Regions from separate parts of the Marinococcus sp. LNHM4E3-1 genome, predicted to be linked through region 1. Evidence: riboswitches for the same ligand, from Rfam matches in the RefSeq annotation. Region 1 holds a riboswitch; each other region holds the start of a gene.
What was found. A riboswitch is a leader RNA that binds a small molecule or an ion and turns the genes downstream of it on or off. The one in region 1 is predicted to bind thiamine pyrophosphate.
Positions count from the first base shown of each region.

Region 1 (4,466 bases):
GGTGAAAGGAGGAAGCGGGCATTGTTTGAAGGGAACGCGAATGTGGATTCATTTATATTATTAGGGGCACTTCTGCTTATTTTAGGTGTCATCGTAACGAAATTTTCGACACGGCTCGGCGTGCCCTCACTTATTTTGTTTATTATTCTAGGTATGCTGATGGGAAATGATGGTTTTGGCATTATTGAGTTCGAAAATGTCCAGCTTGCCCAAACCGTCGGAATTATAGCCCTAATCATTATTTTGTTTGAAGGGGGTACCCAGACAAGGTGGCGCGATATCAGACCGGTGGTGGGGCCTTCCGTAACGCTCGCCACGTTTGGCGTTCTGTTTACGGCTGCCCTGATGGGGCTGGTGGCAAAGCAGCTGCTTGATCTGACCTGGCTCGAGGCGATGCTTCTCGGAGCTACAGTCGGTTCGACAGACGCCGCTGCCGTCTTTGCCGCTTTGAAGGGACGGAGCATTGATAAAAAAATGGGGTCCACCCTCGAAGCGGAATCGGGGAGTAACGACCCAATGGCGGTGTTTTTAACGCTCTTCTTTATTGAATTAATATTGGCAGATTCGCCAAACGTCTGGCTGCTATCCGGTGCATTTTTCTGGCAGATGGGCGCCGGTCTTGCGATGGGCGGGTTGTTCGGATGGGCAGCCTCATGGACCATTAACCGTATTAACCTGGATTCTAGTGGACTCTATCCTCTGTTTGCGATCGCTTTCGCGCTGTTAACCTACAGTGTGACCTCAAGCATGAGCGCAAGCGGGTTTTTGGCAGTATATGTAGCAGCGCTTTTAATAGGTAACTCCGATTTGATTTACCGCCAGCCGATTTACCGGTTCAACGAGGGCATGGCGTGGATGTCCCAAATAAGCATGTTTATCATCCTGGGATTGCTTGCTTTCCCGAGAGACATTTTGACCTGGTCAAACATCACCATGGGACTCATATTATCAGCGGTTTTAATGTTTTTGGCCCGTCCGCTGGCTACGTTTTTGTCGACTTCCTTTTTCGGCTATAAACCAAAGCAGAATATATTTTTATCCTGGGCAGGTCTGCGCGGGGCGGTGCCGATTATTTTGGCTACATACCCGATTGTTGCTGGTGTGGAGTCGGGCAGCCAGATTTTTAATGTCGTCTTCTTTATTGTGCTGACGTCTGCACTGATCCAGGGGGCGACCATCGCTCCATTAGCGAAATGGCTTCACCTATCCGGTCCGCTCCGCGAAGCGCCAACTCATTCCCTGGAGCTCGTATCACTCGGAAAAGCGAACGCAGAAATTATGGAATTTCAAACGAATGAAGCGACGCCGATTGTCGGGCAGACGCTCCAAAGCATTGAATTTCCCGCATCTGCGCTGATCAGCGCGATTGTCCGGGACGATGAACTGGTCACTCCGGTTGGTGAGACAATAATCCAGGCCGGTGATTATTTGTATATTCTTGTATCACGTAAAGAAAAACGTATTTTAAAGCAGATGCTGCGGCACGATTACTGAGAAAAAGCGGCCAGCGTTAAGAGGCATTAAATTTGAGGAAAGAAGGAAGGGCTCCGCATGGGTGTGCTGATCAATGTATTGATCCCAATCATTTTAATATTTACGATTGGCTATTTGCTGCAGAAAAGACAGGCAGTGGATATTCGGCCGGTGTCGGCTGTCGCTCTTTATGTATTGACGCCTGCGCTTGTTTTCCGGACATTCTATGAAAGAGAGCTGAACAGCGATATGCTGTCGATGGCTCTGTTTTCCCTGGTATTTTTAGCGGTTATGACCGGGCTGATCAAATTAGTGTCCTACGTGCGTAAATGGCCGAAAGCTAACGAAACCGGCATGATGCTCTCTACCGTGTTTATGAATGCGGGCAATTACGGTGCTCCGTTAATTGCTTTTGCGTTTGGTGATACAGCCTTTGCCTACTCTATCGTTTTTATGGTCATTCAGACGATGCTGATGAATACTGTAGGCGTCTATATCGCAAACAGTGCCAATATGGATGCGGCTGACGCGTTCCGGACGGTACTGCGGATGCCGGTATTTTATGCACTGCTCGCCGGTATTGTCTTCCAGCTGACCGGGATACCGGTCGGAGCGACCTATTATGAAGCCCTCGATATGCTCGCGAGCGCTGCAATACCGGTGGTTATGATTATCCTGGGGATGCAGCTTGCACGCATATCCGTCAAAAGCATGGATTGGAAGCTTGTTAGTGCAGGTACGTTTTTACGGCTTGTATTCGCGCCGGCTCTCGCTTACGTAATTGCCCTGCTGCTGCAGACCAGCGACACGTTAACGACCGTGCTGGTTGTTTCAACAGCGATGCCGAGTGCAGCAACCATGGCAATGATTTCTGTACAATTTGATTCCAACCCCCAGCTTGTTTCGAGTATTACACTGGTGACGACTATTTTAAGCGTTCCTTCCCTGTGGGTGGTGCTGTCGATTTTCCAGGCATAAAATTCCGCATCGAATTGACGGAAGAAGAGTACCGCGTTATGATATAAATAATACCAACCACTAGGGGTGCCTGTTGGCTGAGACAGCGTAAAGCTGATCCCTTTGAACCTGATCTGGATTATACCAGCGGAGGGAAGTGGGGAAGAGATGCCAATACGACTATCTCCCCCGCTTTCTAAATGAAAGCGGGGTTTTTTGTGGAAAATATTATATTTGCTGGGGGTGCCTGCTGAGGCTGAGACCGGAGAAACATCCGGAACCCTTTGAACCTGATCTGGAGAGCCAGCGGAGGGAAGCAGCCATGTTGAACCTTTTAACGGGCAGCCTCCTTCCTTCTGGAAGGAGGTTTTTTATGAATGACAAACCGAAGCCGAGCATACACGCGGTATCGCCGCCGGATATAACGGTGGCAGCGTGGTGGGGGAAAACGAGGGAGCTCACAGGAATCGTCGATTATGTGCATATACGGGCACCTGAATGGACAAAGCGTGAAAAGGAAAGGGCCGTCGAGCTGGCATTAAAAGAAGGAACTGCCCCCGCGCAGCTGATCATAAATGATGAACCGGAGCTTGCTGCTGCATACGGGCTGGCCGGTACCCACCTGCCGGAGCGTCGTACAATCTATCCGGCATCTGTAAGCTGGGGGCAGTCGATACACTCTGTAGAGGCAGCGAAAAGAAGTGAACAGGAGGGAGCATCATGGCTGTATTTTGGTCATGTATTTGCCTCAGGCAGTAAACCTGGGAGCCCCCCGCGCGGAGTTCGGGCGTTGAAAGCTGTGGCGGAAAGCGTCCGCCTCCCCGTGATTGCCATCGGAGGAATTGATGCTGACAAGGCAGTAGAAGGTATAAACTGCGGAGCGTCCGGGGTGGCAGCCATTGCATATTTTTATGATGCGGCAGAACCCGGAAAAGCAGCCGAAGAGCTCAGAATCCGGTTAAGGAGTGATGACAATGAAGGCTGATACAGAAGTTCTTATTGTGGGCGCAGGGGTACAGGGATGCTCGCTTGCATATCAGTTAAGCAAACGGGGGCGTCGTGTGATGGTCATCGAAAAAGAAACCATCGCTTCCGGAGCATCAAAAGCGGCTGCCGGTATGCTCGGAGCCCAGTCCGAATGGGAAGGGTCTGGCCTTTTTCAGGAATTCGCCCTGGAAAGCCGGGAGCTGTTTAAAGAACTGGTCCCTGAAGTGGAAGCGCTTAGCGGAATGGACGTTTCCTACGTGAACAACGGAATGCTGAAGCCTGTATGGGAGACAGCGGAAGAAGAAAGTTATCAACGCACCACGCGCGACTACGGCGCGGAGTGGCTTTCGCCATATGAAGCACTGCGCAGGGAACCGGCGCTTTCCGAAAATATCCGGGGCGCCTGGTCCATTCCAAAAGACGGCCAGCTTCGTGCCTATGAATGGACAATGGCTCTTGCCAAAGCAGCAAAGGCCTGCGGGACAATTGTACGGGAAAATACTTCAGTTGATCGTCTTTTGGAAGCTGATGGCCGCGTTTACGGTGCGAAAACAAGTGAAGGAGTTGTTGAAGCGGAAGAAGTTGTTTTTACCGGGGGAAGCGCCGGGGCGGAGCTGTTGGATGAGAAGGAGTTTACCCTCTATCCGGTGAAAGGGGAGTGTTTGTCCGTACGCATGCCCCGGGAGAATTTGAGACACACCCTCCACACTCCGCAGGTGTATATTGTTCCGAAAAAGGACGGGGAAATCTTTATAGGCGCTTCAGAAAAACCCGGCGACTCGAGTACAGGGGTCACTGTAGCTTCGATACAGGAGCTGATGAAAGCAGCTGTGCATTTAGTGCCGGGGCTGAAGCATGCGAATATTGACAGGCTTTGGAGCGGTGTCCGGCCGCAGACAGGGGACGGGCTGCCATATATGGGACAGACCGAACGGGGTTTGTGGGTAATGACCGGCCATTACAGAAACGGTATTTTGCTTTCAGCACTGAGCGGAAGCTGGATGGCTGACCGGATCGAGGGGGAAAGCGTTCGCGAGGACTGGAAGCAC
Region 1 covers NZ_JBQLID010000004.1:67,096-71,561, reverse strand. The annotation lists gene ACTRXI_RS05505 (potassium/proton antiporter) at 22-1,494, shown strand; gene ACTRXI_RS05500 (AEC family transporter) at 1,552-2,451, shown strand; TPP riboswitch at 2,504-2,603, shown strand; TPP riboswitch at 2,660-2,762, shown strand; gene ACTRXI_RS05495 (thiamine phosphate synthase) at 2,804-3,415, shown strand; gene thiO (glycine oxidase ThiO) at 3,405-4,466, shown strand, end outside.

Region 2 (4,466 bases), on a different contig from region 1:
TTTGGACATAAGGTTGAATAGGAGCCGTTTTTTCTTTTAGTTCTTCCAAGTCATAAATAGGAATCACAGTAATGAGCCGGTTGAGGGTGGAAAGAGGAAAACGTAGTTGCTGGTCTTGCCAAACGACCGTCCAATCGGTACTATCTGTACTATTTAATAAATCAGCGTTTGGCATGAATTCCGCCGCTGTTCTTGCCTTTAAAAGGGCATTCGTTTCAGCAGAAGAGATCTCTGCTCGTGGCATTTTGCTTTGGAAATTTTTCATCTCTTGCGCAAGTAGGGACGTAAAGTCCTTTGGCGAATAATCACCTCCATGTTCTACATACAGCACGTGCGGGGACAAACATCCTTGCTGATCAAACCAAGAGGCATCAGTGGCCGCTCGCTTAGCGCTTACCAAGGCCAACGAATTGCTTACACCTTCTTTGGTTACCACGCCTAAACTTATCTTAGGGCCGTGGGGCAGAAAAGAAGTGTGAGCAGGAACTCTGCTTGAAATATTATTCATGGTATGTTCATTGCCGTAGGCAACAACTATTTGAGATTGATGAAAAAGGCTATCTTCTACAGTAGTATCTCCTCCTTTCCACCAAACGATAGCTAAGGTTTCTGCTAATTCGGGGGAAACTTCTTGGATAGACTGAGCAAATAAACTGGGAAAAAGGGGTTCTGCGGAAGAGACTTTTCCAATCGCTGCTGACTTCACTAACATTCCAGCAATCAGGCTCCATACAGGCACACCGGGAACATTGCCGGAAAAAATATAAGTCAATAGGTCTGCGCCGTAAGCTCGAGTCAAGCCTCCGCTTTTTCGTGGACGGAATTCATCTAGCACTAAAGGATTCGAAAAATCTTCTTCTAGAAATCGTTGAAGATTTTCTTTTCGAAACCGACGTAAATATCCAGACAAGAATAAACGAATCATGTCCTGATCGTATCCGGTGATGACCGGAAGCGCCTCCTCGGCCATTTGACGAAACTTGTACGCTGGATCTAGCCAATTCTGTACTACTTGATCAAGAATATTAACGATTTCATCCACTCGATGGTGACTACTAAATGCTTGCTGTTGCTTTTTAAGGGAGGAACCAAGATCGTTAATTTGAGATGCTTGGAGCACAGGAACGTCAACGTGAATGGTTTTGCCGTGATTTTCGAACGTCCATCGGGTATGAGCCAGCTTATCATTTATATGGGCGGGTAAGAAGCCGGCCTTGTATAGTACTTTCATGAGTAAAAATCTCCTTGATAAGCTGTTAAGAATTCTTCGATAGCTAAGGAACAGCCTTTAGCTTCTGCTCCTTCGACTCTTCCCAAAAAATAAAAGCTATGATCATTTTCGCCTTTTATCCCTTTATCTTCTGTCATGATGGGCATGACAGAGTTAATGTTGGCAAGGTCATAATGAACAATGATGCCTTGCTCCCCTTCCTGTTTCTCCATCCTCGTTTCTGGATCCACAATAATGGTTTTAAGCCAAGGCGGGGTCTTTTTCCATCCTTTTTCACCTTCGGCATCGAACAATGGGTCGTAGATCTGTGAACTCAACTCGGTCATTCCGTACATGTTCCCGCAAACGTCTTGAGGAAGGGCAAACAGGTGGCTGAGCTTCTGTTTAATATCGGACGCCTCCATGACGTTCGACAAGTTTTTCGCTCCTCCTGTGTCCATGATTCGACTGCCCGTTGGAAGATGAAAAGAAAGATTGCTTGCTATACAATGCTTTAAAAAGGAAAGAAAGGAAGTGGTAGCCCCGAGAACAAAAATGGGTTCTTTTTTTGTTTCTGCTTCTTGAAGCAAGCAAATGAGTCTTTCGTGATTGAATTGTCCCTTATATACCACATGCTCACTGTGTGGACTTCCAAAAGCATCTTTAATAATTTGAAGATAATGGGCAAGTGAGGAGTTCGGCAACTCTTCTTCTGGAGGAAACAATACCACCATTTTCATTTGAGGCTTATCCGGCATCATGGTTTTTTTAAAGTATCTCTTCGAAGATAAATCATAAATATCGAGATCTTTGTGCGCGTTTTTCCCACGCTTATGAGGGTTTGTGGTTCCACTCGTCATAAAAATTCTTTCTATTTCCCTTTCGGTGGAACATGTTAACATTGCTTCCTTAAACGCCTGGATCGGTACAGGGGGAATATCTTTAAAATATTCGACAGCTTTGGGATGAAACCGGCGTTTGCGGCAAAATGTTCGATAGGCTTGATTATTTTGATATTGAAACGAAAACAGTTCTTTTGCAGCCATAGTGAATGCTTCACTAGAAAAGCTTTCTTGGCTGATAAAGTGTTCTATGTTCTGTTTGACCTCGATATAGGTTAAAGCCACGATAAATACCTCCTTTTGTTGCACACCCCTAATGCTTGAAACCATAAAAAAAACCACTCTCGAATCCATGAGAGTGGTCGTCGAAAAGCATACACGTATGCCTTTGAACAACTCCACTTCCCTCCGCTGCTTGTACGCAGATCAGGTTCCAAGGGTTTAAACATTCATTTTTCTCAGCCGTCTAGCGGCTCCCCTAGTGGAACAATATGTTATTAAACTTTCATTTATCTTAACACGCGAACAAACTTTGTCAATTTTCCTGTAGCCATTATAGGGTTACTCCGAAATGCCGGTGCTCCACCGATAGTTTCCATCACAATACCCCCTTATGAAGGCAAAGAACCCCAAGGGGATCTTAAAATTATGTGACAAGCCTTGCAACCAAAACATTAAAGAATTGTTTTCTATGATTGCCCAATGATCAAATGTAAGTGAAGGTCTACCAATGTCATAAGGTCATGATAGAAAAGCTGTCGGTATACTAGCGAGGCAGCAAATGAATATTAGCTTGATGATACTAGCTGTGACGGGTCCTAATGGAGGAAGTATACGGATCAACAAGAAACCTTGGCTGCAAAAAAATATGTAGATACACCTCTAAGAATTAGCACTTCGGGGCGATGAAAGAAGAAATACGTTCATTGATCTAGAAAACCAATTGCAGTTCAGTGGATAACCCATTATTTAGCTTCCGTTTCATTCAGTATTTGCACTAGACTTGGCAGAGGGATGGCCCTCATCAAATGATACCCTTGGCTATTAGTCGGGGCATCGCTTTCAACGACTTCGATATAAACAAGATTTTCTGCGCGAAGAAAGTAGAAAATATCGTTTAATTTTTGCTCTTCCTTAGCGCTTAGATATATCAAGGCTTCCTGGCCTTGGACCAATGATAAAGAAATGTTGTCGTTCGCATGTTTATCTAGTTTGTTTAATGCTTTTTGAATTTTTAGCTTCATTGTTTCCTCCCTAACTGTTGGCTCTGTGGAAGCCAAATTAAGCTGAACTGAAACAATCGCATGGGAAAGGGATCGGAGGTAACCTCCCCATGCGGCTGACAAAACTTTATGCCTCATCATTTGTATGTTCAATTTCCAGGTGACGGTTTAACCGGTCCGACAGCTCCTCAACCTGTTCATGGTCCGGCATGTAGTAATACGTGTCGTCCTTTTCGCCGTCTTCCCCCTCGATTTCATGCTGCTTCACCTCGTCGAAGGCGGGCTGGTAGTTCGATTGGACCGTCCAGACGTCCTTCAGTTGGAAATTGGTGCGCACATGGTCTTCCACAACGGTGAGAATGCTTTTTATTTTCGGTACCGAAGAGATGTCGGTGCCTTTCTCCATCATTCCAAGAAGAAGGTTGCGCTGCCGTTCCTGGCGCCCCAGATCTCCGCGGGGATCGTCGTTGCGCATGCGCGCATACTTCAGGGCTTCGTCGCCGTTTAATTCCTGGGAGCCTTCGGCGAAATGGGTGCCTTTATACGTGAAGGCGAACGAGTTATCGACCCGGACACCATCCATGGTGTTCACCATGTCTTCAAAACCGGCCATGTCCGCCTGGAAAAAGTAGTCGACAGGCACGTCCAATAACTGCTCGACGGTGCGGATCGTTTCATCCTTCCCGCCAAATGCATAGGCGTGGTTAATTTTATCCTTTTCCCCCTCTCCGGCAATGGTCGTGTAGGTGTCCCGGGGGATGCTTACCATCTGGGTGGATTCCGTATCCGGATTGACCGTTAACAGCACGAGCGCGTCTGTGCGTTGGTTAGGGTCATCCGGACCCCCGGATTCGTCCACGCCCATCAATAAGACGGAAAACGGATCTCCCTCGTCCAAATGAATCGTGTCGAGCCGGTTGTCAGATTCCGCCCGGTCGACGTCTTCCTGGATGGCCGTAAAAGTGGTGGCAACCAGGTTCCACCCGTAGCTGCCGGCGACAACCAGCATGACACCAAGGCTGGTACCGATGATTAATACGATTTTTTTCCATTTCATGTCTCGAGCCGCCCCCTTGCATTTAAGATTTCTTTCTGGATTCCGACGGTGCCGCCTGCAGGTCGTAATGGTTTCCCGTGCGGGAGACTTTTTTCCAGTCTTTGTTGAAAAAATAAGCAATGCTTCCATACATG
Region 2 covers NZ_JBQLID010000013.1:56,345-60,810, reverse strand. The annotation lists gene ACTRXI_RS13295 (acyl-CoA reductase) at 1-1,231, opposite strand, end outside; gene ACTRXI_RS13290 (LuxE/PaaK family acyltransferase) at 1,228-2,337, opposite strand; TPP riboswitch at 2,439-2,542, opposite strand; gene ACTRXI_RS13285 (hypothetical protein) at 3,018-3,296, opposite strand; gene ACTRXI_RS13280 (LCP family glycopolymer transferase) at 3,403-4,332, opposite strand; gene ACTRXI_RS13275 (glycosyltransferase family 2 protein) at 4,355-4,466, opposite strand, start outside.
Region 2: it holds a riboswitch for thiamine pyrophosphate, as region 1 does, so the genes downstream of both, ACTRXI_RS13290 (LuxE/PaaK family acyltransferase) here and ACTRXI_RS05495 (thiamine phosphate synthase) in region 1, are expected to answer to the same signal.

Region 3 (4,466 bases), on a different contig from region 1:
CGGGGGTGCACAGCTTCAGCGAATGGAGCGATGATTTTCGAAATGACGAAGAAGCAATCGTTTATGCCGAACGGTCGGGGTATACCAATATGGTGAAAATGCCTGAACTGATTGAATGGGCCAGGCAGCAGGGAGCCGTGGTCGAATGCCTGTTCCAGGTAGGAGACTACGTTCATCAGGGAGAGCCTTTATTTCGCTATTGGTCAAAGCATAGTTTATCCTCGAAAATATTGAGAAGTTTTTTATTAGTAGGAGAAGAGAGAAGCAATGTTCAGGACATTGAATTCTCCATGCAGAAAATTGTAGAAATAGCGCTGCGGGCCATTTCGCCTGCAATCAATGATCCACACACAGCAGCGAACTGCATCAACCGTATTGGGGCACTGCTTTCCGAACTCAGCCATGAACACAAAAATGACCAATACTTCGCTGACAATCAGAATGAGCTGCGGTTATTCATGCCTGTAAAACCCTTTAGGGAGTATTTATATAAAAGCTTTTATCAGGTGAGATTGTACGGTTACGAAGATATTTCGGTAATGGGAGCCTGCATGGAAGCACTGACGATGCTCGTGAAAACAGGAGATCCGTCTGTGTTAAAGGAAGTGGATTCATTTTCCCGTTACATGGAGCAGGCGGTCGCTCCGGAACAGCTTGCGGACTGGGACAGGGAATACTGGGAGGAGCGTGTGCAGAAAAAGAACACAGCTCTGCATCAGGCACTTACAAAAAGTAAGCAGATAACTTGAAACAGCCAGTAACGTGCGTGTATGATATGTAAATGAAGTTCAACACGAAAGGATGAAAGTTCAAATGAAAGTAGCAGCTATCGTAGGAAGTATTCGCCAGGAATCATTTAACGGAAAGTTAGTGGAGTACATGCAGGATCGTTACAGTGACATCATGGATATTGATATTTTAGATATCCGCGATCTTCCGCACTATGATCAGGATGAGGAAAGCAACGCTCCGGACTATGTGCAGGAATACAAGCGTTCTGTACGTGAAGCGGACGCCGTGCTTATCGCCACTCCGGAATATAACGGTTCGATTTCCGGCGTGCTTAAAAATGCTCTTGACTGGAACTCCCGGGTCGATTACGACTTTGCCGGCAAACCAACCATGCTTGTAGGAGCTTCTCTTGGAGGCCTGGGCACAGTGAAAGCGCAGATGCATCTTCGACAGATTCTGAGCGCTCCCGGTATGAGTGCAAAAGTACTGCCTGGAAATGAAGTACTGATCGGAGCCGTCCATGAAAAAATGAATGAAAACGGAGATTTAACAGATCAGGGCACGATTGATTTTCTTGATAATGTCGTAGCCGAATTCGAACGTTTTTATCAGGAAACGCGGGCTGTGGCGAACCGCGCGTAATATGCAGAAAAACCCTGCTGGCATAGGCCTGCAGGGTTTTTGAATGCAGATTTTTGCTCAGAGGGAGAAGGCGGATTATAAAAATCACCTTTGACTTCCTGACATAATATGATAAAGTGTAGACAACTTAATAGGGAATCCACTAGGGGTGCCGAAAGCGGCTGAGATAAGGACTAACCTTAATCCCTTTGAACCTGATCTGGTTAAGGCCAGCGTAGGAAAGTGGAGACGGCAGAATACGTCTATTTCAAAAGCACAAGCTTTACCATAGAGGACGTTTATTCTAAGCCACTCCACCAATGGAGTGGCTTTTTTTACCCCATTGGTCCTGACTGCCCGTAGTGGTTCCCTCCTAATTTAAAGGAGGAAGTTACAATGAAATTTTCAGAGCTTTTATGGCAGGACACAGAGCACATTTTTGAAGCCTGCTGGAGAAATCCGTTTGTACAGGGTATCGGGAAAGGGGAGCTCCCAAAAGCATCTCTTATCCATTACGTGAAGCAGGATTTTGAATACTTAAACGCCATGATCAAGGCAAAAGCAATTGGGGTAACAAAGTGTACGTCAAGAGAAGACATGGTTATGTTTAAAGATACCATTGATTTTGTTTTAAACAGCGAAACGCACCCGCATCATAATTTGTGTGAGCAGGCGGGCGTGGGCTATGAGGAATTGCAGGGCTATGCGCTTGCTCCGGTATCTCAGCATTACGTGCTTCACATGCTGCACCATGCCGAAAAAGGAACACTTGGTGATGTAATTGCGGTAACGCTTGCCTGCCCGTGGGTGTATTTGTATGTGGGTGAAAGGCTGATGGAGGAAGTGCAGCCGGACGAAACCCATCCGTTCAATGACTGGATTCGTTTTTACGGGGACCGTGAGGAACGGGAAATGTACAAATATATTGACCGCCTCGATGAACTGGCAGAAACAGTCACAGAAGAAGAAAAACAGCGCTGGCGGACGTTGTTTATGGAAGGATGCCAGCTTGAGTATATGTTTTTTGAGGACGCTTATTATGCAAAAGACTGGCCCTTTGCCAGAACGTTAACAGACGGGGAAAAAGTCTAATGATAAACAAACGCTTAAACCTCCGGGATATTGTCGTCATCTCGTTTATTTCAGCAGTTCTCGGCGTCCTTTATCTTCTTTGGGTGCTGCTGGGACAAATGGTTACCGGCATCTTCGGTCCAGTTGGAGGAGGCCTGATGGCGGGCTTCTGGATCCTTGCGCCTGTGATTTGTGCCTATATCGTTCAAAAACCGGGAGCGGCGCTGCTTTCAGAGCTTATTGCGGCCGGCACTGAAGTTATGGCGGGGTCTGTCAGTGCAGGAGCAGTGCTCGTGCTCGGCTTCACCCAGGGGCTCGCTGCAGAATTGATTTTCGCTCTGTTTTTCTACCGGGTGTTCCGTCTGCCAGTATTAATGCTTGCCGGGTCGGCCGGAACGTTTGCTGCATTTTTAACCCAGTATGTCCTTTATGGATTCAGCCAGTACGCAGGTTCTGTTGTTGTATTTATGCTGGTAACCATGCTTATAAGCGGCGCTCTTTTAGCCGGATGGGCAGGGAAAAGCTTTGCGGATGCGCTGGTAAAGACTGGAGTGCTTGACCGCTTCGCCCTTGGCCGTCAATACCGTCTCGGCCAGCAGAAGGATGCTGTATGATTTACGCAGACAAATTGACCATTGCGTACCCTTTTGCTAAGCCTTCGATAGAAGGTTTTTCAGCAGAAATATGTACTGGGGAAAACGTGCTGCTGCTCGGTCCGAGTGGTTCAGGCAAAAGTACGCTTGCTCTCGCTATCCAGGGAATTCTTCCGCGTTCTGTGGAGGCGGAGGTTTCGGGCGGTCTGAGCGTGTTTGGGGAAAATCCGGCGGTGAAAAGTATTACGGAGGCCGCCAGGCAGGCGGCGCTTTTGTTCCAGGACCCGGATACCCAGTTCTGCATGCCGACCGTGCGGGAAGAGCTTGTATTCACGCTTGAGAATCTGCGGGTGCCTGCAGGTGATATCGAGGCCCGCGTGCACGAAGCCTTACAATTTACAGATATGCTTCACTGCATTGATGCCCGTATCGACACACTGTCCGGCGGGATGAAGCAAAAAATAGCTGTTTCCTGTTTAGCTGCTGTGAATCCGCGGATATGGATTCTGGATGAACCGCTCTCCCAGCTCGATCCGGTAAGCCGGCAAGCAGTGGCTTCGCTTCTTGGCCGCATTGCAGCAGATAGTGATAAAACACTGGTTTTGATTGAGCATCAATTAAATGAAGTAATGGAGTGGGTAGACCGGGTGATCGTATTGAACCACGATGGCCAGGTGTCTGCGGATGGAAGCCCGGCACGTATATTCAATTCTCATGCAGCCGTACTCGAAGCAGAAGGAGTATGGCTGCCGGCTCCTGCAGAAGCCGGAAAGAAATTACTGAAAAAGTCAGAGAATCCCAAATCTGCTCTTCCCATTACTTTAGGGGAATGGGAAAGGTTTGCAGCGGATTATTCCGCTGCAGCAGTTCTTGCATCTCTGCCGCAGCCGAAAAAGATAAGTGCTCCTTCACTTGAACCACCTGTTCTGGAGGTGAAGCAGGCGGCCTTTGCCTATGGCGAGCAAACGGTTTTCGAAAACGTATCTTTTTCCCTGTACCCAGGGGAAATGACTGCTCTAGTCGGTGCAAACGGAGCAGGAAAGAGCACGCTCGCACGTGTCCTCACTGGATGGGAATCTCTTAAAAGCGGCTCTATATATGTTAACGGAGAAGATATTGCCAGTCTGAAGCCGTACGAAATTGCTAAAACCTTCGGAATTGTTTTTCAGCAGCCCGAGCATCAGTTTGTAGCACAGACCGTGGAAAAAGAAATACGCTACGGAATGGAAATGGAAGGGTGGTGCGAAAAAGATATTGATCAGCAGACAAATGAACTGCTGATTCAATTTCAGCTCGGACATATTCGAAAGAATCATCCATTTCAGCTCAGCCAGGGAGAAAAAAGGCGCCTTTCGGTGGCAGTCATGGTAACGAACAACCAGTCCGTATTAATTTTGGATGAGCCGGCGTTTGGTCTTGATAAGCGAAATACCGATGCTTTATTTGAAG
Region 3 covers NZ_JBQLID010000010.1:106,548-111,013, reverse strand. The annotation lists gene ACTRXI_RS11950 (DUF2254 domain-containing protein) at 1-749, shown strand, start outside; gene ACTRXI_RS11945 (NADPH-dependent FMN reductase) at 814-1,374, shown strand; TPP riboswitch at 1,509-1,612, shown strand; gene tenA (thiaminase II) at 1,750-2,445, shown strand; gene ACTRXI_RS11935 (ECF transporter S component) at 2,445-3,038, shown strand; gene ACTRXI_RS11930 (ABC transporter ATP-binding protein) at 3,035-4,466, shown strand, end outside.
Region 3: it holds a riboswitch for thiamine pyrophosphate, as region 1 does, so the genes downstream of both, tenA (thiaminase II) here and ACTRXI_RS05495 (thiamine phosphate synthase) in region 1, are expected to answer to the same signal.